One region of the Pseudomonas rhodesiae genome, then DNA from elsewhere that is predicted to be linked to it. Evidence: riboswitches for the same ligand, from Rfam matches in the RefSeq annotation. Region 1 holds a riboswitch; each other region holds the start of a gene.
The links. A riboswitch is a leader RNA that binds a small molecule or an ion and turns the genes downstream of it on or off. The one in region 1 is predicted to bind cobalamin.

Region 1 (9,637 bases):
ATGGGTGTTGGCCTTGTTGGACAACTCTTCCAGGTACGGGCGCAGTTCGCTGGCCCCGAGAGCGCAGTTCAGGCCAACGGAAATCGGCTTGGCATGGGCTACCGAGTTCCAGAACGCTTCGGTGGTCTGGCCCGACAGGGTCCGGCCGGAAGCGTCGGTGATGGTGCCGGAGATCATGATCGGCAGCTCAAGGCCCAGTTCCTCGAACACCCCTTGCACGGCGAAGATCGCGGCTTTGGCGTTGAGGGTGTCGAAGATGGTTTCGATCAGGATCAGGTCGGCGCCGCCTTCGATCAAGCCCTTGGTGGCCTCGGTGTAGTTCTCCACCAGTTCATCGAAGGTTACGTTGCGGTAGCCGGGGTTGTTCACGTCGGGCGACAGCGAGCACGTGCGGCTGGTCGGGCCCAGTACACCGGCGACGAAACGCGGCTTGTCCGGGTTCTCGGCGGTCTTGGCATCGGCAATCTTGCGCGCCAGGCGTGCGCCTTCGACGTTCAGCTCATAGGCCAGTTCTTCCATGCCGTAGTCGGCCATGGAAATCCGCGTGGCATTGAAGGTATTGGTTTCGAGGATGTCGGCGCCGGCATCCAGATAAGCCTTTTCGATCCCGCCGATCACGTCGGGGCGGGTGATCACCAGCAAGTCGTTGTTGCCCTTGACGTCGCTGGGCCAGTCGGCGAAACGTTTGCCACGGTAGTCGTGTTCTTCCAGTTTATAGCTCTGGATCATCGTGCCCATGCCGCCGTCGAGGATCAGGATGCGTTCCTTGAGGGCGTGGTGAAGAGCTTGCAGACGAGCGCTACGATCGGACATGGGACTACTCTGGTCAGGCATTACGGAGGGCGTGGATCATAGCAAACCTGTGCGGATTTGGAGCATGCCTGGGTTTTGCATGAATATCGTTCATGTTGCCGGCAGGCATGGCCCGGTAGAATCACCGGCAATTTTTCAGCGTACCCCTTGAATCGGGACCGATCCATGTTACTTCGTTCACTCGTCGGCGCCGCATTGGCCTTGCTCGCCAGCACCGTCCACGCCCAGAGTCCCGTTCCTGCAATCTCCTACACCCGCGATATCCAGCCGATTTTCACCGAGAAGTGCGTGGCCTGCCATGCGTGCTACGACTCCGCCTGCCAGTTGAACCTGGGCAGTGGCGAAGGTGCGGCGCGGGGCGCGAGCAAAGTACCGGTCTACGATGGCGAACGCAGCCAGGCAACCAAGCCGACCCGTCTGTTCTATGACGCCTTCGGCAAGGCCGCCTGGCAGCGCGAAGGGTTCAGTTCGGTGCTGGATGCCCAGGGCAGTCAGGCTGCCTTGATGGCGCGCATGCTGGAGCTGGGACATCGTCGCACGCCCTTGCAGCCCAATGGCAAGCTGCCCGACGACATTGTGCTGGGCCTCAATCGTGAAAACATGTGCCCCTTGCCGGGGGAGTTCGACGCCTATGCCGGCGCCCATCCCAATGAAGGCATGCCGCTGGCGGTCACCGGGCTGACCGACCAGCAATACCAGACACTGCAACGCTGGCTGGCCTCCGGGGCGCCCATCGACGAGCAAGGCGTGGCACCCAGTACCCGCGAAGCGGCGCAGGTGCTGCAATGGGAAAACCTGCTCAACGCCCCCGGCGCCCGCGAAAGCCTGGTGGCGCGCTGGCTGTTCGAGCACCTGTTTATCGCCCATCTGTACTTCGAGGGCGGTGAGCCGGGGCATTTCTTTCAGTGGGTGCGCTCGCGCACGCCCAGCGGCCAACCGATTGACCTGATCAACACCCGTCGCCCCAACGACGACCCGGGCACGCGGATTTACTACCGTTTGTGGCCGATCCAGGGCGTGATCGTGCATAAAACCCACATCACCTATCCGCTCAGTGCGCAGAAAATGGCGCGGATCAAAGCCTTGTTCTATGGCAGCGACTGGCAGGTCAGCGCGTTACCGGGCTACGGCCCAGGGCGGCGTGCCAACCCGTTCGAGACCTTTGAGGCGATCCCGGCCCAGGCGCGCTATCAGTTCATGCTGGATAACGCCGAATACTTCGTGCGTACCTTTATTCGCGGGCCGGTGTGCCGTGGGCAGATCGCCACGGACGTGATCCGCGATAACTTCTGGGCTTTGTTCCAGGCCCCGGACCATGACCTGTACATCACCGATGCGCGCTATCGCGGCCAAGCCACACCGTTGCTGGCGATGCCGGGGCAGAACGATGACGTGGGCAGCGTGCTTAGCCTGTGGCTCAAATACCGCGACAAACGCAACCAGTACGAAGCCCTGCGCCGCGACAGCTACGCAGACCTGCCGGCGCCCAGTTGGTCGACCCTGTGGGCCGGCAATGACAATGCGCTGTTGAGCATCTTCCGGCACTTCGACAGTGCGTCGGTCAATAAGGGCCTGATCGGCGAGGTGCCGCAGACGATGTGGCTGTTCGATTACCCGTTGCTGGAGCGCACCTATTACCAGTTGGTGGTCAATTTCGATGTGTTCGGCAATGTCTCGCACCAGGCCCAGACTCGCCTGTATTTCGACCTGATCCGCAATGGCGCCGAGCAGAACTTCCTGCGCTTGATGCCGGCGGACTCTCGCGAGGACTACCTCGACGACTGGTACCAGAACAGCGGCAAGCTCAAGCTGTGGCTGGACTACGAAGCCATCGACGACGATAAGCCCACTGGCCTGCACTTGGATAAGAAGGACCCGAAACGCGATTTCGCCCAGCAGTTGCTTGCCCGCTACGGCGACTTGAACGTCAGCCCCGACCCGATCAACCGTTGTACCGGTGCGTACTGCTCGCGTGAGGGCATCGATCCGGCGCTGCAGGACGTCGACCAGGCCCTCAGCCGCCTTGCGTCGCGCCCGGCGGCTGGGCTCAAAGTGATCAATCAATTGCCCGAAGCCACGATGCTGCGCGTGGAAACCCCGAGCGGCAAACGTGAGGTCTATAGCCTGTTGCGCAACCGTGCCCACAGTAACGTGGCGTTCCTGCTAGGGGAGGCGTACCGCTACCAGCCGGGGTTGGACACGCTGACGGTCTACCCTGGGGTGCTGAGCAGCTACCCGAACTTTATGTTCAATATTCCCGCCGGGGACGTGCCGGAGTTCGTCTCCCGCATGGAGCAGGCCCAGGACGCCGAGAGCTTTGAGAAGATCGTCGATCGCTGGGGCGTGCGTCGCAGCCATCCGCAGTTCTGGGCGTATTTTCACGACCTGTCGCGCTACCTCCACGAGACCACTCCACTGGAAGAGGGCGTGCTGGACATGAATCGTTATCAAAACCTCTGATCTGCGTGACGGGCTTTTCCGACAAAAATACTAGGACTTTGTAACTCTGTAATGATTTGGCGTAAACTGCCGGCAAGCCTGTGAGGAGTTTCCATGACTGCCATAACCATTACCGACGCCGCCCACGATTACCTGGCCGACCTGCTGTCCAAGCAGAACACCCCGGGCATCGGCATCCGCGTCTTTATCACCCAGCCCGGCACCCAATACGCCGAGACGTGCATTGCCTACTGCAAGCCCGGTGAAGAGAAACCTGAAGACACTGCCCTGGGGCTCAAAAGCTTCACCGCGTACATCGATAGCTTCAGCGAAGCGTTTCTCGACGACGCGGTGGTGGACTACGCCACCGACCGTATGGGCGGCCAGTTGACCATCAAGGCGCCGAACGCCAAGGTGCCGAACGTCAACGCCGACAGCCCGGTGAACGAGCGCATCAACTACTACTTGCAAACCGAGATCAACCCAGGACTTGCCAGCCACGGCGGTCAGGTCAGCCTGATCGACGTGGTCGAAGATGGCATCGCTGTGTTGAAGTTCGGCGGCGGCTGCCAAGGCTGCGGCCAGGCCGACGTAACCTTGAAGGAAGGCATCGAGCGCACCTTGCTGGAGCGTATTCCGGAGCTCAAGGGTGTGCGTGACGTGACCGACCATACGCAGAAAGAAAACGCCTACTACTGAGTAAGGCGTTCGCTGCGAACAAAAAACGGCGCCCGTGAGCGCCGTTTTTTTTGGTTTAAATTCAGTTGGTTGAGATATTTATCTCATAAATCAGATTAAGTGATGAAAAGGCTTGCCTAAGATTGTAGTGAGTCAGCGTGGCCTTCAACTACTGGAAGTCCCTATCGGAGGCAAGCCCCCTCCCACATGAAGCAACCTCACAGCGTCCAGTGAACGCGGTCTACTGTGGGAGGGGGCTTGCCCCCGATAGCGCCGGATCAGCAACTAAGCCGCCAACTGATACGCCTCTATAAAAATAAACTAAATCAAAAGCTTATATCTAATTGATAAAGTTATTTATCAAGTTCGATAAAGGTGCACATGCCCCGCCCGATACAACGAGGATTCACTGAAACCGTCACTGGCCAACACCCGACCCACTAAAATCAACGCCGTGCGTCGAAACCCTTTGGCGACGACTTTCCCGGCAATATCCCCCAGCGTCCCTGTCACCCAATCCTGATCCGGCCAGGTTGCGCGATGCACCACGGCGATCGGGCAATCCGCACCGTAGTGTGGGAGCAGTTCGGCGACGATCTTTTCCAGATGGTTGACCCCCAGGTGAATCGCCATGGTGGTGCCATGTCGAGCCAGGCTGGCGAAGTCTTCGCCGGCGGGCATGGGGGTCTTGTCGGCGTAGCGCGTCAGGATCACGCTCTGGGCGATGTCCGGCAGGGTCAGTTCGGTTTCCAGCAAGGCCGCGCAAGCGGCAACGGCAGTCACGCCGGGGATGATCTGGAATGGGATGCCCAGTTCACGCAAGCAGCGAATCTGCTCGCCGATGGCTCCATACAGGCTCGGGTCGCCGGAGTGGACTCGCGCCACATCGAAGCCATTGGCGTGGGCGGTCTGGATCAACTCAATGATCTGTTCCAAGTGCAGCTCAGCGCTGTTGACCACCTGTAAGGCCTGATGGCCCTCCAGCACCGCCGCTGGCACCAGTGACCCCGCGTAGATAATCACCGGGCAACTGCGGATCAACCGCTGGCCTTTGACAGTGATCAATTCCGGGTCGCCGGGGCCGGCGCCGATAAAGTAGACGGTCATGGAGCGTTCCTGTGAAAAAACGGACGAGCATGAAGATTGTTCATGATCGGGGAGGGCGATTATCGGGTTTTTAACCCGTGCAGGCCAATGCCACGGTGGCACGGGCGTTTTTGCGGCGGGTGATCAGCAGTCTGGCAGGGGCTGCGTCGAGCTGTTCGGCCGCTGCCAGCGCGGCGCTTTCGGCAATGCCGTAACAGCCGGTGTGGGCAAAAGCCACGGCAGATTTGTGGCTCAGCCGACCTTCATGTGCCGCCAGGTGCTGGGCGTTAAAGCAGCACAAGGGCAGGGCCAAGGCTGTGGCCAACGCCAGCAGCCCTGGTTCAGCGTGTTTCAGATCGATACTCGCCAGTGCAGTGAGCTGCCGGCGCTCGACGCCTGCTTCGGCCAATGCCTCATCCAGCAACGCCAACAGGCTGTGAACCTCACAACCTCGCTGGCAGCCCAGACCGGCGACGAGGCTCATGCCGCGTAATGACTGTCGCGGTTACGCCGGAACAACCACGCGCTGATCAGGCCCAACGCCAGCCAGAACGCCATGTTGGTCAGCTGCGAAGCGATTTTGAACTGCGCTTCCAGCGCTTCCGGCGCCAGCATCGAATGCACTGCCGGCTGTGGCGCGCCAATCACATGGGGCACTACAAGGATGGCCACGCCCAGGACTTTGAGCAGCGCGTTGCGACCGAACACCAGCAGGGCGATACCGGCCGCGGTGGACGCGGCGGTGCCGATCCACCAGGCCTGACGCAGCGCCAGGTCAGCCGCTGCGGTGCCCGGCAGTTCCGGCGGCAGGCCCAGGGTGGGTGCCAGCACGAAAGTCGCATAACCGGCCAAGCCCCACAGCAGGCCCTGAGCCGTGCGGGTCGGGGCGCGCAGGGTGTAGAGACCGGCCAGCATCAAGGCAAAACCGACGGCCACTACCAGGTTGCCGGCGGTGGTCGACAGCACGCGCTGCCAGCCATCTTCCGGCTCCCAGGCCTCTGCGTCGTGGGTATGCGCGGCGGTGCCGGTGGCGTGTTCATGGGCTGCCGGTGCCTGCTCGAAGGTCTCGGCCTGCAAAATCAGCGGTGCCACCCAGAAGCTTTGCAGCAGGGTCAGCAGCAGGGCGGCCAGCAGGCCGGTGAATCCTGCGGTTTGCGCAATACGCTTAATCATCTCGGCAGGTCTCAGTGGCACGGGAACGCGGCGCTGTGGCGGGTATCGTGGGCGGCGTTATGCACCGCCTCGATGTGCGAAAAGCCGGCGAAATACACCAGGCACGCGCCGAGGATCGACGCACCGATGGCGGCGGTCAGGCGTTGGCTCAGGGTAGTGGTGCCGCTGGTGGCGGGCGAAGTGCTGCTGATGATCGACATGGCGCGTCCCTTTCAGGTGTCTGGGGTGGGGACGTGCGCATAAAAAACCCGCGAGCCGGACCCGCAGGGTTTGAACAGCGCCCGCCCACCGCGGGTTGTTATCTGGTTTTTTCGGGCCGGTCTCCGGGCTTGCGAGGGGGCTCTGCCAAGAACCCTTAAAGCGTCGCCTTCCCATGCTCAAGCACAGTGGCCGTGACGCTTCGCTCGCTTACCGTTGCGGGGGCAGCACCGGACTGACCATCGCAAGATGGCGCACCGGTTTCCCGTTTCACCCTGTGAAGGGCACCCGAAACAAGGTCTGTAGGAAAGCATGCAGAGCAGCGGTAGTCAAATTCACCATCCCCCTGTAGCCTTGCACCTTCGAGGTTCTTCGGCCCAGGTCGAAGCTAAGAAGGGAACGCGGTCCAAGCCGCGGCTGCCCCCGCAACTGTGAAGGGTTCAGTTGACTGCCATGCCACTGCCATCAGGCGGGAAGGCGCAGTCAGCGCCGGTCTTGCGACCCGAACGCCCCAAGCCAGGAGACCTGCCTCGTCACCGATTTTTTAATTCAACCGGGCGGGGTGATCCGGTGACGAATCCGCTGCTGCGCGCCTGCGCAGGGCCTATCGTCCCGTATGCCCGCCCCCAAGGGCATCCGATGAAAACACTGGCCAAACTTCCCGTCACCATCGTTACCGGCTTCCTCGGCTCGGGCAAAACCACCTTGCTGCGCCATATGCTCGACAACGCTCAGGGCCGTCGCATTGCGGTGATCGTCAACGAGTTCGGCGAGTTGGGCATCGACGGCGAGATCCTCAAACAGTGCTCCATCGGCTGCACCGAGGAAGAAGCCAACGGCCGCGTGTATGAACTGGCCAACGGCTGCCTGTGCTGCACAGTGCAGGAAGAGTTCTTTCCGGTGATGCGCGAATTGGTGGCGCGCCGTGGCGACCTCGACCATATCCTGATCGAAACCTCGGGCCTGGCCCTGCCAAAACCTTTGGTTCAAGCCTTCCAGTGGCCGGAAATCCGCAGCGCCTGCACGGTTGACGCGGTAATCACCGTGGTCGACAGCCCAGCCGTGGCCGCCGGCACTTTTGCTGCGTTCCCGGATCAGGTCGATGCCCAGCGCAAGCTCGACCCGAACCTGGACCACGAATCGCCGCTGCACGAACTGTTCGCCGACCAACTGGCCAGCGCCGACCTGGTGATCCTCAACAAGTGCGACCTGATCAGCCCCGATGACCTGGCCCGTGTGCGCCTGGAAGTCGCCGAAGAACTGCCGCCGGCGGTGAAGATCGTTGAAGCCAGCAGCGGTCGCTTGCCCCTGGAGGTGCTGATCGGCCTGGGCGCAGGCTCTGAGGAACACATCGACGCGCGTCACAGCCATCACGACCACCACCACGAAGGTGAAGACGATCACGACCACGACGCGTTCGACTCCATCTCCATTGATCTGCCACAGGCCGACGAAGCGCTGCTGCTCGACGCCCTGACGCAATTGGTGGTGCAGCACGGCATCCTGCGCGTCAAAGGTTTCGCCGCTATCCCCAACAAACCGATGCGCCTGCTGATCCAAGGCGTGGGTACCCGTTTCGACAAACACTTCGACCGCGCCTGGACGGCCGACGAGCCGCGCACCACGCGCCTGGTGCTGATCGGTCAGGACCTGGACGCCGCCGGACTCGAAGCGCAACTGCGCGCCGCGCTCAGCGTTTAACCCATGCACCTGCTCAGGACTCAGCCCGGCGGTTTTGTCGCGGACGACAATATCGCCGACCTTGGCCAGACGCCCGCCGAACTGGTGGTCCTGTGCAGTGGCGACTCCAGCTTGGCGCTACTGGCCGAAGCAGCCCGGCAACTGCCCGACGACTACCCCAGCCTGCGCCTGGCCAACCCCATGCAGGTGCAGAACCATGCCTCGGTGGACCTGTACGTCGACGAGGTACTGCGCCACGCAAAAGTCATTCTGATTTCGCTGCACGGCGGTATCGGTTACTGGCGCTATGGCGTCGAGCGCCTGGCGGAGCTGGCCGAACGTGGGGTGACGTTGATTCTGGTGCCGGGGGATGATCGCCCGGACCCGGAACTCAGCGGCCTGAGCACGGTTGACGCCGAACAGCGCGACCGCTTGTGGCAGTTCCTGCGCCAGGGCGGGTTGGGCAATGCGCTGGATTTCTATCGCTGCCTGGCCAGCGCTCACCTGGGCCGTGACTATGCCTGGGCCGAGCCCCACACCTTGCCGCGCACGGCGATTTATCACCCGTGCCACGCCACCCCACGCTTGAGCGATTGGCAGGCGGATTGGCGCGCCGAGTGGCCGGTGGCGGCGGTGCTGTTCTATCGCTCCCACCTGCAGGCGGCCAATACCGGCTTTATCGATGTGTTCTGCCAGCGTCTGCAAACGGCGGGGCTTAACCCGTTGCCAATGGCGGTGGCGAGTTTGAAGGAGCCTGGCTGCCTGACGGTGGTCGAGGATCTGCTGGACGAGGTCGGCGCGGCGGTCATTCTCAACACCACCGGCTTTGCTCAATCCAGCCCGGAGGCGCCGCATTTACGCCCGTTTCGGCGCAATATCCCGGTGATCCAGGCGATCTGCGCCCAGGACAATCAGCCCGGCTGGGAGGCCAGCGAACAGGGCCTGGGGCCCCGTGACCTGGCCATGCACATTGCCTTGCCGGAGCTGGATGGACGCATCATCAGCCGGCCGATCAGCTTCAAGGATTTGGCCTGGCGCAGCGAGCGCAGCCAGTCCGACGTGGTGTGCTATCGCGCCGCGCCCGAGCGCATGGATTTCGTCGCCGAACTGGCGCGGCGCTGGGTCGAGCTGGCGCGGGTGCCGAATGCGGAAAAACGTATCGCCCTGGTGCTGGCCAACTACCCGACCCGTGACGGTCGCATCGGCAACGGCGTCGGCCTGGACACTCCGGCGGCGGCGCTGAATATCCTGCGCGCGCTGCAAACCGAGGGCTATCCGCTGCCGGATCGACTGCCCGACAGCGGCACGGCGTTGATCCATGAACTGCTCGGTGGCGTGACCAACGACCTCGACAGCCTGGACCTGCGCCCTTGCCACCAGAGCCTGGGCCTGGACGAGTACGAGGCGTTGTTCTTGCGCTTGCCCGAAGCCAACCGCCAGGCCGTGTTGCAGCGTTGGGGCGCGCCGCAGCAAGACCCGATGTGCCGCGATGGCCGCCTGATGATTGCCGGCTTGCGCCTGGGCCTGACCTTTGTCGGTATCCAGCCGGCGCGCGGCTATCAGGTGGACG
Region 2 (9,637 bases), 1.6 Mb from region 1:
TGCGGCGTGACATCCATAAAGGCTTCGTCCACCACCAGCCAGCCGCCCCGCTGGGCCAGGCGCGCGTGCCAATCCAGCAAGCGTTGGGGGCTCAAGCTCAGGCCGGTGGGGTTGTTGGGGTTGACCACCACCAGCACGTCGAGGCCGTCGAGGAAAAAGTCCACTTCCTGCTCCTGGACCTCGCGCACCACATAACCGGCGCGGCGCCAGGCTTCGGCATGTTCGGCGTAGCACGGCGACACCACGCCGACTTTGCCGGCGCGGCGCAGGCGCGGCAGCAACTGGATCGCGGCCTGGGAGCCAGGCACCGGCAACAGGTGGGGCGCGCCGTAATACTCGCTGGCGGCCTGCTCCAGGCCGTCGTCGTTTTCCGGCAGGCGTGCCCAGGCCCGTAGCGGTATCTCTGGGATCGGCCAGGGCCAGGGCGCGAGGCCGCTGGACAGGTCCAACCAATTGGCTTCGGCGATCCCGTATTGAATGGATGCCTTACGCAGTCGCCCGCCATGTTCAAGCATAGAATTGCGCCCCCGCGCATAGGATCAGCAGCCACAACCATACGCCGCGCTGCACCAGTTGCCAGCCCCGCTCGATGGCGTCCGCATCCGCCGCCGGGCCTTCGCCCAGTGGCGGACGTTGGTGCAGTTCACCGTGATAGATCGCTGCACCGCCCAACTCGACGCCCAAGGCACCGGCACCGGACGCCATGACCGGACCGGCGTTGGGGCTGTCCCAAGTCGGGCCCTGGGTGCGCCAGCATTTGAGGGCCAGGCCGGTTTTGCCGAGTACGGCGTAGGTCAACGCCACCAGACGCGCGGGAATGTAGTTGAGTACATCGTCGATTTTTGCCGCCGCCCAGCCGAACCGTTCGAAGCGTTCGTTGCGATAGCCCCACATGGCGTCCAGGGTATTGCTGAGGCGGTACAGCACCACACCGGGCACACCGGCGATCACAAACCAGAACAGCGCGGCAAACACCGCGTCGCTGCCGTTTTCCAGGACCGACTCGGTGGCGGCGCGGGCGACTTCGGTGCGGTCCAGTTCGCTGGTCTGGCGGCTTACCAGATAACTCACGCGTTTGCGCGCCTCATCAAGGTCATCCCCGCGCAATGCCTGGGCCACCGGCAACACATGCTCGCCGAGGCTGCGCATACCGAGGGCGCAGTACAGCGCGAGGATCTCCAGCACCCAACCGATATAGGGCGCCCACGATAAAGCGGTGGCCAGCAGCGTCAGCGGCACCACCGCGATAAACCAGGCGGTGACGCCATGGCTGCGCCAGCCGCGCCCGCCGCTGTTGAAACGCTGCTCGATGCGCCCGGCGAAATTGCCGAACGCCACCAGCGGATGCCAACGCTTGGGCTCGCCCAGCAGCGCATCCAGCGCCACGGCGGCGACACACAGCAAGGCCACACTCATCGACTCACTCCCCACACATTTTCATACAGCATGTCACTCAGCGGCCGAGGTTCGGCCCAGCCTTCGAGTTGCAACATCGGTGCCGGGTAAAACTCGGCCACCGGGCCCAGGCATAACACCGCCAGCGGCTTGGCACCGACGGGCAACCCCAGCAGGTCAGCCAGGGCCTGGGGTTCGAACAACGAGACCCAACCCATGCCCAGCCCTTCGACGCGGGCCGCCAGCCACAGGTTCTGGATCGCACAGGACAGCGACGCCATGTCCATCTCCGGCAACGTACGGCGCCCGAAAATATGTCGCTCGCGATCGTCCATCAGCGCCGCCACCAGGACTTCGGCGCAGTCGTGGATGCCTTCGACCTTAAGCTTCATAAATTCGTCAGAGCGCTCGCCAAGCGCCTCGGCGGTGCGCACGCGCTCCTCTTCCACCAGTTGTTGAATTTGCCCACGCAAGACGCGGTCGCTGATGCGGATAAAGCGCCACGGCTGCATCAGGCCGACACTCGGCGCCTGATGCGCAGCCTGGAGCAGGCGCTGCAACACCTCGCAAGCGACACTGCCGCCGCTGAAGTGGCGCATATCGCGGCGTTCGGCGATGGCGCGGTAGACGGCGTCGCGGTCGGCCTGGGGGAAAGCGTTGTCGGTCATAGCCCTATCGGGGGCAAGCCCCCTCCCACAGTAGAGGGGGTTTCAGCTCGGTCCGGGGCAAACAAGGCGGCGACCGCCGTCGGATTCGATGGGAAATAGAAGTGTACGTAAGAGGCAGTCATCCGCCCCTGTCGGAAGACTGCCTCGGCACCGCGCCCACCGTTAGGGCTTTGGCCACGGGCAATCGGCTGCCACTCGGTACTGGTCAGGGAATGATGGTAGGTATGGCCGCGCAGCACGCCTTCGGGCAATTCGACGCTTTGCAGGGCCAGGGCGGCGAGTTTCTTCTGCATCACCGCATCGCCCTGCAACAGGCCCACCAGTTCGGCACGGTTGCCGTCGACATCGGTGAGCGAGTCCAGCAGGTAGAGCATGCCGCCGCACTCGGCGAGCAACGGTTTGCCGGCCGCGTGATGGGCGCGGATGGCGGCCAGCATCGTAGTGTTTTGCGCCAGGGCCTGGTGATGCAGCTCCGGATAGCCGCCGGGCAGGTAGAGGCTGTCGGCGTCGGGCAGTTCGCGGTCGTGGATCGGTGAGAAGAAGTGCAACTCGGCGCCCATAGCCCGTAGGAGGTCGAGGCTGGCGCCGTAGGTAAACGCGAAGGCTTCGTCGCGGGCCACCGCGATGCGCACACCGGCCAGCAGCGGTTCGGCTTCGACGATCGTCGGCGCGGCGAACGTGACCGGCGGCGGCACCGCCACTTCGCAACTGCTGCCCAAGGCTTGGGCGGCGGCGTCCAGGCGCAGGTCCAGGTCATTCAGCTCACTGGCCTGCACCAGGCCCAGGTGGCGGCTGGGCAGCTCGATCCCGGTTTCGCGGGACAGCGCGCCATACCAGCGCAGGCCCTCGGTGAGGCTGCCTTCGAGCAGTTGCGCATGACGCAGCGTACCGACACGGTTGGCCAGCACCCCGGCGAACGGCAGGTCCGGCTGGTAACGCGCCAGGCCCAAGGCCAGGGCACCGAAGGTTTGGGCCATGGCGGTGCCGTCGATCACGCCCAGCACCGGCACGCCGAAATGCCGCGCCAGGTCGGCGCTGGAAGGCGTGCCGTCGAACAGGCCCATTACGCCTTCGATCAGAATCAGATCGGCCTCGCCGGCGGCTTCCCACAGCAGACGGCGACTCTCCTGCTCGCCCACCATCCACATGTCCAGTTGATACACCGGCGCACCGCTGGCGCGCTCGTGGATCATCGGGTCCAGAAAGTCCGGGCCGCATTTGAACACCCGCACCTTGCGCCCCAGGTTGCGATGCAAGCGGGCCAGCGCGGCGGTGACGGTGGTTTTGCCCTGGCCGGACGCCGGTGCGGCGATCAGGACGGCCGGGCAATGACGAGGCTGATTCAAAGTTCGACGCCTTTCTGTGCCTTGATACCGGCCTGGAAAGCGTGCTTTAGCATGCCCATTTCGGTGACGGTGTCGCCCATCTCGATCATTTCGGGCTTGGCGCCACGGCCGGTGACCACCACATGCTGCATAGGTGGGCGGGCTTGCAGGTCGCTGAGCACTTGGTCCAGATCGAGGTAGCCGTGCTTGAGGGCGATATTCAGTTCGTCCAGCACCACCAGGCCGATAGTCGGGTCTTGCAGCATCGCGCGGGACACAGCCCAGGCGGCTTCGGCGGCGGCGATGTCGCGTTGGCGGTCCTGGGTTTCCCAGGTGAAGCCTTCGCCCATGACATGAAAGCGCACTTGTTCGGGGAAGCGCCGGAAGAACAGCTCTTCGCCGGTGCTGTGGCGGCCCTTGATGAACTGCACCACACCGCACTGCATCCCGTGGCCCATGGCCCGGGCCAGCATGCCGAAGGCCGAGCTGCTCTTGCCTTTGCCGTTGCCGGTCAGCACCAGCAGCAAACCGCACTCATTGGGGGAATTGGCGATGCGCTCGTCGATCACGGCTTTTTTGCGCAGCATGCGCGCCAGGTGGCGTTCGTCGCGGTCGGGGGAATCGGTCATGGCAGCTCTCCGTTGGGGCTGGACAAAAACGGCGGGCAGGGAAAAACACAATCAGACAGCCAAGCATCGCCCACCGTGATGCTGTTGAATGATCCAGGCCGGTCTCCGGGCTCATAAGTGGACCGCTCCCGGCGAACCAGGAACAGACCGACGCTGCGCCTTCCCGTATCGCTGGGATACAGTGGCCAAAGGCAGCGTCTTGACTCATTTACCGTTGCGGGGGCAGCGCCGGGATCGCGGCCACACTGTGTACAAGTGCGCTCACTCACCGGCTTCCCTGTTTCACTCCGTCGACCCGTGGGTCACAGAGCACCTGAAACAAGCCGCGAAGGTTAGTGGGTTGGGGGTGGAGCGTCAATTAAAGCCGGCCTTGTTCTTGAACCATCGCACCCGCGCCCTCCTCTATCCCTACAGGTATCAAGGAGAACACCATGCATAAAACCAGACTCGCCTTACTGATCATGCTCGCCGGCAGCCTCGCCGCCTGCGGTGAAAGCTCCACGTTGCAGATCAGCGACGGCACGGGGCCATCGCCGCGCTTACCGCAACCGAACAAGACCCTGATCCCCACCGTCAACATCGCCCCGGCCATCGGCTGGCCCGACGGCGCCAAGCCCACGGCAGCACCAGGCTTGCAGGTGAGCGCTTTTGCCGAAGGCCTGGATCACCCGCGCTGGCTGTACGTTTTACCCAATGGCGACGTGCTGGTGGCGGAAACCAACGCGCCGCCCAAGCCGGATGACGCCAAAGGCATTCGTGGTTGGGTAATGGAAAAGGTCATGGACCGCGCCGGCGCCGGCGTACCCAGCCCGAACCGCATCACCCTGTTGCGCGATGCCGACCACGACGGTGTGGCGGAAACCCGCACGGTGTTCCTGGAAAATCTCAACTCGCCGTTCGGCATGACACTGGTGGGCAACGACCTCTATGTCGCCGATTCGGACAAGCTGCTGCGCTTTGCCTATCAACCGGGTGCCACTGCAATCAAGACCGCAGGCGCCACGGTGGTCGAGCTGCCGGGCGGACCGCTGAACCACCACTGGACCAAAAACGTGATCGCCAGCCCGGACGGCAGCAAGCTGTACGTGAGCGTCGGCTCCAACAGCAACGTCGGTGAAAATGGCCTGGAGGCCGAACAAGGCCGCGCTGCGATCTGGGAAGTGGACCGCGCCAGCGGCCAGCACCGCATCTTCGCCTCAGGCTTGCGCAACCCCAACGGTATGGCCTGGGAACCCCAGAGCGGCAAACTGTGGACCGCAGTGAACGAACGCGACGAGATCGGCAGCGATTTGGTGCCGGATTACATCACGTCGGTCAAAGACGGCGCTTTCTATGGGTGGCCCTTCAGCTACTACGGCCAGCACGTGGATGAACGCGTCACGCCACAGAATCCGGACCTGGTGGCCAAAGCCATTGCCCCGGACTATGCAGTGGGGCCCCATACCGCTTCACTGGGCTTGACGTTTGCGCAAGGGAACAAATTGCCTACCGCCTTCAGCAACGGCGCGTTTATCGGCCAGCACGGCTCGTGGAACCGCAAGCCACACAGTGGCTACAAAGTAATCTTCGTACCGTTCGAGGGTGGCCAGCCGAAAGGGCAACCGGTGGACGTACTGACCGGATTCCTCGATCAAGATGAAAAAGCCATGGGCCGGCCGGTGGGCGTGGTGATTGATCAGCAAGGCGATTTACTGGTGGCCGATGATGTGGGGAACAAGGTGTGGCGGGTGTCGGCCGCTAAATAAACACCGCAAAAACCATGTGGGAGGGAATTGCTCCCTCCCACATTGGATTAAGGATTGCGTGCCAAATGCTCAGCCGGTAACACGCGTTTGGCGCTCAGGTAGGCATTCTGCCAATAGGCTTTGGACAAGGTGTCCAGCTTCACCGTACCGCCGGTTTGCGGTGCGTGTACAAAGCGGCCTTCACCCACGTAGATGCCGGCGTGACTGACTTGAGAGCCGCCGCCGGTGGCGAAGAACAACAGGTCGCCGGTCTGCAGGTTCTGCTCGCTCACATCTTGGGCACGCATCACGATCAGCTCACGGGTGGTGCGCGGTAACGAAATGCCGGCGGCATCGCGGAACACAAACCCGATCAGGCCACTGCAATCAAACCCAGAGTCCGGGGTGTTGCCGCCCCAGCGATAAGGCGTGCCGACCAGGCCGAGCGCACGAAACAGCACGTCTTCGGCGGCAGGCGAGAAACTTTGCGTGGAATAGTTGAACACCGGCTTGGGCTTGACCGCGACGGGCGCGGGCGGTGGGCGGCTGGCGCAGGCGCTGATAAGCGCGGCGCAGAGGATAAGAATCAGGCGGGCCGAGGTCGACATGTGCAGAACAATCCTGGTCTGGATGCGGCTTTCGCTGCCGAACGCTGAAAACCAGAACGCGCAAGCAAAGCTCGCGCGTACCGATTACAACAATGTCCAGGGATTCTAGCGCTTACACGTCAAACTTCAAGTATCACTTTAACTTTACTTGCTGGCGGTAACGGTAGTCGGAGCCATCGCCAAGGCACGCTTGGCTTCGATAAAGGTTTTGCTCCAGTAGCTGTCGCCCAGATTGTCGACTCGAACACCGCCGCTGCGACGGCTGCTGGAGTGGATAAACTGGTTATCGCCCAAGTAGATACCGGCGTGGCTGACGCGCCCACGGCCACTGGTACTGAAGAAAAGCAGATCGCCGGGCTTGAGGTTGTTGCGCGCGACCAACGGTGCATTAACGTTGATCATTTCGCGCGTCGAACGCGGCAGGTTCATGCCGGCCTCTTCACGAAACAGGTAGCCGATAAAGCCGCTGCAATCGAAACCGGCCTCGGAGGTACCGCCGAAACGGTAACGGGTACCGATCAGGGACATGCCGCGTTCAAGAATGCTGTCGGCCAGCACTGGGAGTTGATAAGGCTTGCTGCCGGAGAAATCGGCCAGCTCTTTTTCGGTAGCCACTTCTTCCTCATAAACAGTGGAAGATTGCGCCGCGACGAATTTTGCCTGGTTTTGAACCTGTGGTTTTTGCTGTTCTGCCACTTGTTGAGGGTGGGACGCGCAACCAAACAACAGGGTAACGAGTGCGAGAGGCACGAGGGGTGCGAAGCGATTTAGCATGGGCACGACCGTGGCTGATAGATTTAGAAGCCGCGACTATGCCCTCTATCACATCGATTTGCAAATTCAATCGTGCCTTTTGTGACTTCCCGATTCGACCCTGACATCTAAGCCGTAATTCCATTTATCGACAAAAATGCGTAGCTCGCCGGGCTCAAACGCAGGTTTTCTGGCGCCTGAAAAGTGTCGAAACATTGAAAATCAACGTGTTACCAGCCCAAAGTCTCTTTGAGAAAAGGGATCGTCAATTTTCTTTGCGCCTGCAAGGAAGCTTGGTCGAGCTGTTCAAGCAGATCGAACAATGCGCTCATGCTGCGAGTGCCACGGGTCAAGATGAAATGCCCCACCTCATCGGTGAGGTGCAGGCCGCGCCGGGAGGCTCGTAATTGAAGGGCGCGCAATTTGTCTTCGTCGGACAAGGGGCGCATCTGGAAGATCAACGCCAGGGTCAGGCGCGATTTAAGGTCCGCCAGCTTGACCGGCAATTCCCGCGGCGATGTGGAGGCCGCAATTAACAGGCGTCGGCCACTGTCACGCAGGCGGTTGAACAGATGGAACAGCGCTTCTTCCCAGTCAGCCTTGCCGGCGATGGCCTGCAGGTCGTCGAGGCAGACCAGCTCGTATTGCTCAAGGTGGTCGAAAATGCCGACGCCGCGATCCATCAACTCAGCCAACGGCAGGTACACCGCCGGTTCGCCCATCTGTTCGAAGCGCAGGCACGCGGCCTGCAACAGGTGGGTACGCCCCACGCCATGCTTGCCCCACAGATAGATCAGGCTTTCAGTCCACCCGGCGTCGGCTTCGCAGAGCCGCTCGACATAGCCGAGTGCAGCGGCGTTGGCGCCTGGGTAGTAATTGATGAAGGTGGCGTCGTCACGCAGACGCACACCCAAGGGCAGCTGAATCGGTTTCATGCTGACTGAACGGCTCCCATCGAACCGTTAGTGGCCTCTGTGAAAAGTTTGCGAAGTTTATACCCGTGACGTCGGGCGCACAATGCAGCAGACCTCAAGCAAAATCAAAGGTTTGCGTTAACTTGTTGGTTTTACGCGAATTGTTTGACGCCACGCCTGAATAAACAACAAACCCGGCGTTGCGCCGGGCTTGTGACACTGCGATTACAGGTCGGGGTCTTCGACCCCCGTGTAGACATCCGAATCCTTGTACAGATCATGCACATGGCGCACCAGCACCATGATCACTGCAGCCACCGGCAGGGCCAGCAGGATGCCGGTAAAACCGAACAACTCCCCGCCCGCCAGGATCGCAAAGATCACGGCCACCGGGTGCAGACCGATGCGATCCCCCACCAGCAGCGGCGTGAGCACCATGCCTTCCAGCGCCTGGCCGACCATAAACACTGCAACGATACCCAGCATCGGGTAAAGATCGCCGCCGAACTGAAACAGCCCCGCCACCAACGCCGCGCCGATCCCGATCACAAACCCCATGTACGGCACGATCGCGGCCAAGCCGGCAATCAGCCCGATCAACAGGCCCAGCTCCAAGCCGATGGCCATCAACCCGGCGGCATAGATAATGCCCAAGGCCAGCATCACCAGCAACTGGCCACGCACGAATGCGCCCAGCACTTCATGGCACTCTTCGGCCAGGGACACAATGCGCTCTTCGCGGTCACGCGGCAGCAGGCTGCGGATCTTGGCCATCATGATGTCCCAGTCGCGCAGCAGGTAAAACGCTACCACCGGGATCAGCACCAAGTTGGTCAACCAACCGATCAGCGCGAGCCCGGAAGCGGTGGCCTGGCTAAGCACCACACCGACGATATCGGTGGTCTGGCCCATGTGCTCACTGATGGCCGCCTTAACTTTGTCGAACTTCCAGAAGCCATCCGACAACCCCAGTTTGGACTGAGCCCACGGCATCGCCGTGTGCTGCAGCCAGTCAAGCATTTGCGGCGCCAGCTCATACAATCGATACAGCTGCTTGACCAGCATCGGCACCAGTACCAGGACCAGAGCCGTGACGATCAAGGTGAACAGCGCGAACACCGTTACCACGCCCAAGGTTCGCGAAAGTCCGGCCTTTTCCAGACGATCCACCACGGGATCGAATAGGTAGGCCAACAGCAACGCGACCAGGAACGGCGTCAGGATCGAATGCAGCAAGAACACAAAAACGCACAGCAGGACAATCCCGCCTAGCCACACCCAACGACGCGTATCCGCCATAAACCACTCCATCTGTTTGCTTCTATCTATATAAGGAAGAACGTTTACCAGCGAAAACGCAGTTGCGCCTGGGGTTCGGGGGCAGCGGCCGGTGGCGTTCCGTCGGTCACCGGCTGGGCTTCAGCCGCTGGAACCTCCTGCAACTTGGCCAGGTTCAACTGGGTACGCAATTGCTCGGCGCTGCCGTTCACGCGATACACAATGCGGTCGCCATCGACCAGCAGCGGTTGACCGCCAAACGGCTCAAGCAGATGCCCAAGCGTTGCGTAGCGCTCCAGATTCATGCCCTGCACTTCCAGCAACTGCTCAGTGCTGACGCCCG
Region 3 (9,637 bases), 1.3 Mb from region 1:
GCAGCAGGCGCGAGTGCCCGGTGCCCAGCAACAGGCGTACGGCGTGGGGGATCACCAGGCCGACAAAACCGATGGAGCCCACAATCGACACCATCACCGCCGTGACCAGCGCCGCGCAGCCCACCAGCACGATCTGCACTCGCCGCACTGGGATGCCCAGGGATGCCGCCGAGTCGCTGCCGAAGGTAAACGCATCCAGCGCGCGACGGTGCCACAGGCATACCGCCAACCCCAACAGCGCCACCGGCACCGCCAGCCACACCGATGGCCAGCGCACGCCGCTGAGGTTGCCCAGCAGCCAGAACAGAATGCCGCGCGCCTGTTCGGAGCTGGCCGACTTGGTGATCAGGTAGGCGGTGAGGGCGTTGAACAACTGCGAGCCGGCAATGCCCGCCAGGATGATCTGGCCGGTGCCGCTGGACGAACCGCTGGCCCGCGCGAGCAGGATCACCAGGGCAAACGCCGCCATCGCGCCGACGAATGCGCCCGCCGACAGCGACACCAGCCCGCCGCCCACGCCCATCAGCGCCACCAGCACCGCGCCGGTCGACGCGCCGGCGCTGATGCCCAGCAAATACGGATCGGCCAGCGGATTGCGCAGCAGCGATTGCAGGATCACCCCGCAAGTGGCCAGCCCGGCACCGCAGGCGGCGGCGACCAGGGCGCGAGTCAGGCGGTAGTTCCACACCACGCCCTCGTCGATGGGGTCGAGCACATAACCCGCGTGCCACAGTTTGTTGGCGAGCACCTGCAACACCACCTGGGGTTCGATGGCGGTTTCGCCGATGGCCACCCCGGCGAGTACGGCAGCGAGCAGCAGCGCCAGGGCGAGGAGGGTGCGTAGCAGACTGGCGGTCATTGCGGCAGGTCGTAGCCGTCGATGGCGCTGGCCAGTTGTTCCAGGCCATCGAAGGTGCGCACGCTGGCCTGCAAGGCCAGGGCGTCGAGGATGATGATGCGGTTATGTTTGACCGCGTCCATGTTGCGCGTGACTGGGTCGCTGCGCAGGAAAGCGAGTTTCTTTTCGTGGTCGTCGGCGGGGTAGCGGCGGCGGTCCATGCGGGCGATTACCAGAAAGGTCGGGTTGGCCTTGGCGATGGTTTCCCAGCCGACGGCCGGCCACTCTTCGTCGGACTGCACCACGTTGCGCAGGCCGAGGGTCTCCAGCATGAACTCGGGCACGCCTTTATGGCCGGCCACGTACGGGTCGCTGGCCATCTCGGAGCTGGAGAACCACACCAGCGCACTGGCCTGCTTGAGTCCCTTGCCCTGCGCCGTGGCGACGGCCTTGGCCAGGCGCGCCTTGAGGCTGTCGTTCAGCTGTTGGCCGCGATCCTGGACGTCGAAAATGGCTGCCAGTTGGCTGATGCTTTTGTAGATGGTGTCGATGCGAAACGGCTCCAGCCGCGTGCCGTCGGCGCCCACCAGGTTGTCCTTGCCTTCGCAATCGGAGGGCAGCAGGTAAGTGGGGATGTTCAGCTCATGAAACTGCTCGCGTGTGCCCACCACGCCTTGGGGGCCGACCACCCATTCCAGCTCGGCGGCCACCAGTTGCGGGCGCTTGGCGATCACGGCTTCGAAGCTCGGTTCGTTATTGGCCAGGCGCTCGATGGTGTCGTTCTGCGCCTTGAACTGCGGCAACACCGGGTTGAACCACAGCGAGGTGCCGACCACTTTGTCGCCGACACCGAGGGTGTAAAGCATCTCGGTGGCGGTCTGGCCGATGGTCACGCTGCGCGCGGGGGCCTGGGCAAAGGTCAGCGTGCTGCCGCAGTTCTGCACCGTCAGCGGGTAATGAGTGGGCGCGGCGTGAGCCAGGGTGGCCAGGCCGAAACTGGCGAGCAGGGCGGTAGCGCGTGGCAGCATGGGGCGTTCTCCGTGTGGACCGTACGTGCGACTGGGGAGCTACGGTCATGGAAACACGCCCTTGAACACCGCCGCCAAGGGCCGGGCAAGGAAGTCCTTCCCGGACACCCCGCCGGTTAGTGATGTTGCTGGGCCGGCAGGTCTCCTGACTGATGCGTCGTCGCCTCGCTCCAGCCTTCCCGGACGCGTCCAGTGGCAGTGGGGAGCAGGCTCGGCACCTACAGTTGCGGGGGCAGTTCCGATTGGCGCGGCGTACCGCGCTTCGGATTCCCTATTAGTCCCGTTCGGGAACCGGCGCGGTATGGTAGTCGATCAGGGCGAGGCGATATAGCCCGAAGAACGCCCGGTCATAGACGAATGTCTTGCGGGCCCCGGATGAGTGCCTCAATCCGCGTGCCCGTAGCGCGCTCTTCGTTGCTGAAGCCGTCGTAGTCAGCCAGGTTGGCGAAGCGGATGCCGGTCAGTTGTTCAATTTGAAGCAAGCTGCGCCGGTAGGTCCTGAGCGGGCCGAAGATCAGGTCAAGCTGCCCCAGCTCGCGGCTTTGGTCGATCATGTAGGCACTGGCCGAGGGCTTGCCGTCATCGCCCAGGTAAGCCACCACTTTCCAGAATGCCTTGGGGATTTTCACGCCACGGTACACGCGGTCGTCATCGGCGAACACCGGGCCGCTGAACACGGTGGCGCGGGCTTGCCAGCGTTGGGTGTTGTCCAGGATGTAGTCTTCCAGCTCCAGCCAGGTCTTCTGGTTGAACCCGCTCATTTGCGGCGAACAGTTGGTGAAATGGAAGGTATCGACATTGGCGGTGGCGGCCTGCTCGCCCCAGTTGGGGTCTTGGCGCCGTACCAGGTGGCCGCGGTCCAGGCCATTGTTGGTGTAGAGCGCTTCGCCCACCTGCGCGCTGATCGGCAGGCGACCGTCGTAGGCCCAGGTGTCGTTGCTGCGGGTAATGTCTACGTGCTTGGCGCCGTCGATATTGACGCCCACGTAGAGCGCCAGTCGCCGCGAGCGCGACATCGTTATCGAAAAGTGCGTGTAGTCCAGGCGCAGTGGTTCCACATCATCCTGCAACGCCTCGTCTGTAGTGGGCCAAGGCACGACGAAGCGGCTGAGAAAATCCGTGGCGTAACCTTGGCGGTCCTGCAGATCCTTGGCGGCGGTCACCCGTGGGGTTGCTGCCCGGGCTTCCAGCAGACTCGCGCTTGGCGCGATCAGTGGGCGCAGATCGGCCAGGCGCGGGCGATGGGACAAATCGATAGGGGGATTGCGGGCTGGCATGGGGTGTTCCTCTCGGTCCTTGAATGCACACCAGTGCAGCATAGGCTCATGACAATTTCAGCCTGGTCGCTATCGCCCTTGTCCAGGCGGCGCTTGTCACGTCGCCGCCAGCAGCCTTCTCACTTCGGCGACGATCAGATCGATCTTGAAGGGTTTGGCCAGCACGGCGTCAAACAAGTCCGAGCGCTCCATACCGATGTGCGCCTGCGCGCCGCTCATCAGGATGATCGGCAGGTGATTGACGCTCGGCAGGGCGCGCACCGCTTCGGCGAGCTGTTGACCGTCCATCACCGGCATCATGAAGTCGGTGATGATCAGCGACGGGCGTTCGCGCTCCAGCACGTCCAGTGCCTTGCGTCCGTTGCTCGCTGTGACGACCATGAACCCCTCATCCTCCAGCGCGAAGCCAAGGATGTCGGCGATCAGATATTCGTCATCGACGACCAGGATGGTGGTCATGTCAGTCCAACCCACACAAAGACTTAAAAAGCTGAACCAGGCAGCGCTGAATTGGACACCACTGAGGGGGCATTTCTTGAAACCTTTCTTAGATCAACGGCTTGGTCGCGGATGACCACTTCCAGAAGCGAGGGGTCATAGAAGCTGTCTCTGACCTTAAGAATGGAAAGCGTCCTTCTAAGTTCAGACTGAATCTCGAAGAAACGCATCAACATCAAGTTGTCGGCAATGCTCGACAGCTCGGATGCCGGTGAACTGACCTCGGAACCGAACAGATCGTGCATTTCCCAGGTCGCGAATACCGTGACGCCACGGGCGCGCAGTTCGTTCATCAGCGCGCTGTAGAAATCGGTGATGCGCGCCGGGTTGGTGGACACGCGGGTCATGCCGCTGAGGCTGTCGATAAACAGACGCTTGATGCCTTTTTCTTCCACCAGGCCCAGCAGACGCGCGCCCAGACCGTCGAGCAAACCTTCGGTGGTGGGCTGCCAGGCGATGCTCAGGGCGCCGCTGTCTTGCATCTGTTGCAAGTCGATGCCGAGGGACAGGCCCTTGAGTTGCAGGCGCTGCGGGCTTTCGTAAAAGCCGAAGTGCAGACCCGGCGCGTCCACCGTGGACTCGGATAAAAACTTGAGGCCCAGGGTGGTTTTGCCGATGCCCGACGGGCCCATCACCAGGGTCACGCTGGAGCTGTGCAGGCCGCCGCCGAGAATCGCGTCCAATGAAGTGATGCCGCTGGGGATGCGCGTCAGGTCGGCGCTGTCCGGTGCGGAAGGGCGGCCATAGAGGCTTTCCAGGCGCGGGTACACCACCAGGCCGTCGTTGGTGATTTCGCATTCGTGCAGGCCGGTGAGCGCGCCGCTGCCGCGGGTCTTGCGCAATTGGATACGGCGGACCGAGCGGGTGCCGAACAGTTCTTCGCCCATTTCGATCACGCCGTCGACCATGGTGTGTTCTGGGCTGCCGTCGTCCAATCGCGAGCTGGTTAGAAACAGCACGGTGCAACCGGCGAAGGCGGCATGGCCTTGCAGTTCGGAGATGAATTTTTTCGTGTCGATGGGTGAGTCAGCTTTGGAGCGCGCATTGAGCAGGCCGTCCACCACCATGACGGTAGCCTTCTGCCGACTGATTTCGCGCCGAAGCAACTTCACCACCTCGTCGAGACCTTCGTTTTCCAGGGTGTCGAAGGCGCTGACGAATTGGATTTCGGCGCCGACGCGGGAGGCATCGAAAAAGCTCAGGGTGGACAGAAACTGGAAAAGGCGGTCGTGGGATTCCGCCAGCAACGTAGCGACCAAGACGCGGCCGCCGTTGCGCGCGTGATGAAACCCCAGCTGGTTGGCGAGGATGGTTTTACCGGAGCCGGGGCGCCCCTGGATGATATAGGACGCCCCAGACACCAGCCCTCCCTTGAGCAGAGCATCCAGCCCTTCGATTCCGCTTTGAAGGCGATTTAGCTTTTCCACAGTGCGATCCTGACCCTAAAAACATGCTGTTAAGCCGAGTGGACAGGATGCTAACGCCATTTGTTCAATGGGGCTACTTGCGATCCAGCCACACCGTCTGCGCATTGCAGAACTCTCGTACGCCAAAGTGCGACAACTCGCGGCCGAACCCGCTCTTTTTCACACCGCCAAAAGCGACGCGCGGATCGGAAACGCTGAACGCATTGACGAAGATACCGCCAGTCTCCAGTTGGTCGGCGATCTGGCGCGCCTTGGCCGGATCCTCGGTGAAAATGCTGGCGGTGAGGCCGAACTCGCTGTCATTGGCCAGGGCCACGGCGTGGTCGGCATCGCGGGCAGTGATGATCGAGGCTACCGGGCCAAACAGTTCTTGTTTGAAGGAGGTCATCTGGTCGGTGACATCCGCCAGGACCGTCGGCTGATAATAGTTGCCGGCCCCCTCGACTTTGTCGCCGCCCAGCAGCAGGGTCGCGCCTTCGTTCAGGGTCGCCTGGACTTGCCCATGCAGTTCGTCGCGCAGGTCGAAGCGCGCCATCGGGCCGACGTAAGTGCTGTCGGCGGTCGGGTCGCCCATGACCAGGGCGCGAGTGGCTTCGACAAACTTCGCGGTGAAGGCTTGTGCCACCCCTTCCTCAATGATCAGGCGCTTGGCGGCGGCGCAGACCTGGCCGCTGTTCTGGAAGCGGCCGATGACGGCGGCCTGCACGGCGGCGTCGAGGTCGGCGTCGTTGAGCACGATAAATGGGTCGGAGCCGCCCAGTTCCAGCACACATTTTTTCAGCGCGGCGCCGGCCTGTGAGCCGATGGCGATGCCGGCCCGCACACTGCCGGTGAGGGTGACGGCGGCGATGCGTGGGTCAGCGATGGCGTTGGACACGCCATCCTGGGTCACGTTGAGCACTTCGAACAGGCCATCAGGGAAACCGGCTTGCTGGAACGCTGCTTTGATCAGGTACGCGCAGCCCATCACATTCGGCGCGTGCTTGAGCACGTAGGTATTGCCAGCGAGCAAAGTGGGGACGGCACCGCGCAGCACCTGCCAGACCGGGAAGTTCCACGGCATCACGGCGAGGATCGGCCCCAGCGGGCGGTACTCGATGTGGGCCGTGCCGTTGTCCACCAAGGTCGGTTCCGGGGCGAGCATGGCCGGGCCGTGGGCGGCGTACCACTCGCTGAGGTGGGCGCATTTTTCGATTTCGGCACGGGCCTGGGCAATGGGTTTGCCCATTTCCAGGGTGATCATCTGCGCCATGGCTTCGGCCTGCTCGCGTAGAGCGGCGGCCAGGGCCAGCAGCAGCTCGGCACGCTGGCCGACCGGCTGGCGACGCCAGGTGCGGAACGCCTGGGTAGCGCGATCAAGCGCCGCGTCCAGTTGCGGTGCGGTTTCGTAAGGGTAGCTGCCGACGGTTTCGCCGCTGGCCGGGTTGATTGAGAGGGCGTGGGTCTGGGAAGTGATTGCGTTCATGGCGCCGTCCTGCTGAATGGGAGGAATGGGTTCAGCGTACGGGGCTGGCTCTTTTCTGAGAACTGAATAATATTGAGCGATACGTTCACGATTGGAGAATGACTTGGATCTGGTGCAGTTGGAAATCTTCAAGGCCGTGGCCGAGCAGGGCAGCATCAGTGCCGCGGCACAGCTGATCCATCGGGTGCCGTCGAACCTGACCACGCGCATCAAGCAGTTGGAGCAGGACCTGGGCGTCGAGTTGTTTATTCGCGAGAAGAGCCGTTTGCGCTTGTCGCCAGCTGGGTGGAATTTCCTCGGCTATGCGCGGCGCATTCTCGATCTGGTGCAAGAGGCCCGCGCCACGGTGGCGGGAGAGGAGCCCCAGGGCGCGTTCGCCCTGGGCTCGCTGGAAAGCACGGCGGCGGTGCGCATCCCGGCCTTGCTGGCGGCCTATAACCAGAAGCACGCCAAGGTCGAGTTGGACCTGAGCACCGGGCCATCGGGCACCATGATCGAAGGTGTGCTGTCGGGGCGCCTGACGGCCGCGTTTGTCGACGGGCCGGTGTTGCACTCGACCCTGGAAGGTGTGGCGGTGTTCGAGGAAGAGATGGTGGTGATCGCGCCGCTGCACCACGCGCCGATCACCCGAGGGCAAGACGTCAATGGCGAGAACATCTATACGTTCCGCTCCAATTGCTCTTACCGGCATCACTTTGAGCGCTGGTTTTCCCAGGATGGCGCGGTGCCGGGCAAAATCTTCGAAATCGAGTCGTACCACGGTATGTTGGCGTGCGTCAGCGCCGGTGCCGGGCTGGCGTTGATGCCGCGCAGCATGCTGGAAAGCATGCCGGGGTCAGCGGCGGTGAGTGTTTGGCCACTGGCCGATACCTTCCGCTTATTGAATACCTGGCTGATCTGGCGGCGTGGCACGGTGTCGCAGAGTTTGAACAGCTTTGTGAAGCTGCTGGAGGAGGGCGGCCTGGTTGCCGCCTGAGTTATCGATAGGGGAGTGGATTTGCCCTCTCCCACATGTTGGTCTTCATCAGCCGCCGAACTGGAAGGTGCCCATGGCCAATTTCGCCATGATCGCCGTTGCCCCCAGTTGCACCAGCCACAGTGCCAAACCACCGAGGAACACACCGAGCGCCACTTGCAGCACCAGGCTTTTTTCTCGCTTGGGGTGGTGGGTGGCACGCGGGGGGAAGGGGTCCATGTCGTCGGGGTCGGCGCGCAGGTCCAAGTCATCGTTTCGCATAGGGCTCTCACAGCAAAGGGGCGGTGGGGTTCAGTCTAGGGGCTGGATACGAAAAAGGGGAAGCCATCGGCTTCCCCTCCTTATGCAACCAGCAGGTTTACAGGACCTGAACGATTGCCTTTGTGACCGCATCGATGTTGGCCTGGTTCAACGCTGCCACGCAGATCCGCCCGGTATCCAACGCATAAATACCGAACTCGGTGCGCAGGCGAGTGACTTGCTCAACGGTCAGGCCGGAGTAGGAGAACATCCCGCGCTGGCGGCCGACAAAGCTGAAGTCGTGGCCCGGTGCAGCCTTGGCCAGTTCTGCGACCATCTGCTCACGCATGCCACGGATGCGCAGGCGCATTTCGGCCAGTTCGGCTTCCCACTGAGCACGCAGCTCCGGGTTGTTGAGTACCGCCGCGACGATGGCCGCGCCGTGGGTCGGTGGGTTGGAGTAGTTGGTGCGGATCACACGCTTGACCTGGGACAGGATGCGCGCGCTTTCTTCCTTGGATTCGCTGACGATCGACAGCGCGCCTACGCGCTCGCCATACAGCGAGAACGACTTGGAGAACGAGCTGGACACAAAGAAGGTCAGGCCCGACTCGGCGAACAGGCGCACGGCGGCGGCGTCTTCGTCGATGCCATCGCCAAAGCCTTGATAGGCCATGTCGAGGAACGGCACGAGGTTTTTGGCCTTGACCACGTCCAAGACTTTTTGCCAGTCGGCCGGGCTCAGGTCGACGCCGGTCGGGTTGTGACAGCAGGCGTGCAGCACCACGATGGACTGCGGCGGCAGGGCGTTGAGGTCTTCGAACAGGCCGGCACGGTTTACGTCGTGGGTGGCGGCATCGTAGTAGCGATAGTTCTGCACCGGGAAACCGGCGGTTTCGAACAGCGCGCGGTGGTTTTCCCAGCTCGGGTCGCTGATGGCCACCACGGCGTCAGGCAGCAGCTGCTTGAGGAAGTCTGCGCCGATCTTCAGCGCGCCGGTGCCGCCAACGGCTTGCACGGTGACCACCCGCTCAGCGCTGAGCAATGGCGATGCTTGACCGAACAGCAGGGTCTGCACGGCCTTGTCGTAGGCGGCGATACCATCGATCGGCAAGTACCCGCGAGCGGCATGTTGCGCCACGCGAATGGCTTCCGCTTCGGCAACGGCACGCAAGAGTGGAATCTTCCCCTCCTCGTTGCAGTAAACGCCTACGCCAAGGTTGACCTTGGTGGTTCGGGTGTCGGCGTTGAATGCTTCGTTGAGGCCCAGGATTGGATCGCGTGGTGCCATTTCGACAGCGGAGAACAGGCTCATTTTTGCGGCAGCTCTATGGGGGGTAGGAGGGACGTGTCGCGCTCCAGCCGAATGCACTAGAGCGGTGCACAAACGGGGAGCTAGTATAGAGGCCATCACCGCCGAGGGCGACCACCGAAACGGCTTTTCGGCCAAGTTTTTCGGTTTATTTACCGACCGTTAGTCATATTGCAACCTTGATCGAAAACCCAAGGTCAGACAATTGCCTTGAAAGCCGTCACATTTGCCTCCACTTGTATGGCTATCATGATTATTTCCTACGGCCCGCTCTGTATTTTCGCGGGTGGTGGTCTATTTCTTCCCCGACCGCTTTACAGTCTGGGGTGACTTCAAGAGGTACGTTATGTCGGATTTCCAACTAGTCACCCGCTTCGAACCCGCCGGCGATCAGCCCGAGGCCATTCGCCAGATGGTCGAAGGCATTGAAGCCGGCCTGGCCCACCAGACGCTGCTCGGGGTGACCGGTTCAGGCAAGACTTTCAGCATCGCCAACGTCATCGCCCAGGTGAACCGCCCGACCCTGGTGCTGGCGCCGAATAAAACCCTGGCCGCGCAGTTGTATGGCGAGTTCAA

Region 2: linked by a shared signal. The riboswitch ahead of cobO (cob(I)yrinic acid a,c-diamide adenosyltransferase) and the one ahead of cobW (cobalamin biosynthesis protein CobW) in region 1 are both predicted to bind cobalamin.
Region 3: linked by a shared signal. The riboswitch ahead of HRH33_RS18295 (ABC transporter substrate-binding protein) and the one ahead of cobW (cobalamin biosynthesis protein CobW) in region 1 are both predicted to bind cobalamin.

What each region holds. Positions count from the first base shown of each region.
Region 1 covers NZ_CP054205.1:2,695,212-2,704,848, forward strand. The annotation lists gene metH (methionine synthase) at 1-813, opposite strand, end outside; gene HRH33_RS12155 (fatty acid cis/trans isomerase) at 979-3,273, shown strand; gene nfuA (Fe-S biogenesis protein NfuA) at 3,367-3,951, shown strand; gene cobM (precorrin-4 C(11)-methyltransferase) at 4,291-5,037, opposite strand; gene HRH33_RS12170 (cobalamin biosynthesis protein) at 5,108-5,500, opposite strand; gene HRH33_RS12175 (CbtA family protein) at 5,497-6,189, opposite strand; gene HRH33_RS12180 (CbtB domain-containing protein) at 6,201-6,389, opposite strand; cobalamin riboswitch at 6,487-6,694, opposite strand; cobalamin riboswitch at 6,736-6,934, shown strand; gene cobW (cobalamin biosynthesis protein CobW) at 7,027-8,088, shown strand; gene cobN (cobaltochelatase subunit CobN) at 8,092-9,637, shown strand, end outside.
Region 2 covers NZ_CP054205.1:4,327,179-4,336,815, forward strand. The annotation lists gene cobD (threonine-phosphate decarboxylase CobD) at 1-515, opposite strand, end outside; gene cbiB (adenosylcobinamide-phosphate synthase CbiB) at 508-1,416, opposite strand; gene bluB (5,6-dimethylbenzimidazole synthase) at 1,413-2,063, opposite strand; gene HRH33_RS19525 (cobyrinic acid a,c-diamide synthase CobB) at 2,060-3,409, opposite strand; gene cobO (cob(I)yrinic acid a,c-diamide adenosyltransferase) at 3,406-4,017, opposite strand; cobalamin riboswitch at 4,097-4,349, opposite strand; gene HRH33_RS19535 (PQQ-dependent sugar dehydrogenase) at 4,449-5,762, shown strand; gene HRH33_RS19540 (C40 family peptidase) at 5,810-6,349, opposite strand; gene HRH33_RS19545 (C40 family peptidase) at 6,494-7,123, opposite strand; gene hda (DnaA regulatory inactivator Hda) at 7,333-8,037, opposite strand; gene HRH33_RS19555 (AI-2E family transporter) at 8,242-9,315, opposite strand; gene HRH33_RS19560 (DUF2066 domain-containing protein) at 9,360-9,637, opposite strand, start outside.
Region 3 covers NZ_CP054205.1:4,043,217-4,052,853, reverse strand. The annotation lists gene HRH33_RS18300 (FecCD family ABC transporter permease) at 1-859, opposite strand, end outside; gene HRH33_RS18295 (ABC transporter substrate-binding protein) at 856-1,866, opposite strand; cobalamin riboswitch at 1,985-2,177, opposite strand; gene HRH33_RS18290 (DNA/RNA non-specific endonuclease) at 2,214-3,143, opposite strand; gene HRH33_RS18285 (response regulator) at 3,240-3,602, opposite strand; gene HRH33_RS18280 (ATPase domain-containing protein) at 3,626-5,068, opposite strand; gene HRH33_RS18275 (aldehyde dehydrogenase family protein) at 5,142-6,533, opposite strand; gene ptrR (putrescine utilization regulator PtrR) at 6,637-7,509, shown strand; gene HRH33_RS18265 (hypothetical protein) at 7,558-7,770, opposite strand; gene HRH33_RS18260 (amino acid aminotransferase) at 7,868-9,064, opposite strand; gene uvrB (excinuclease ABC subunit UvrB) at 9,408-9,637, shown strand, end outside.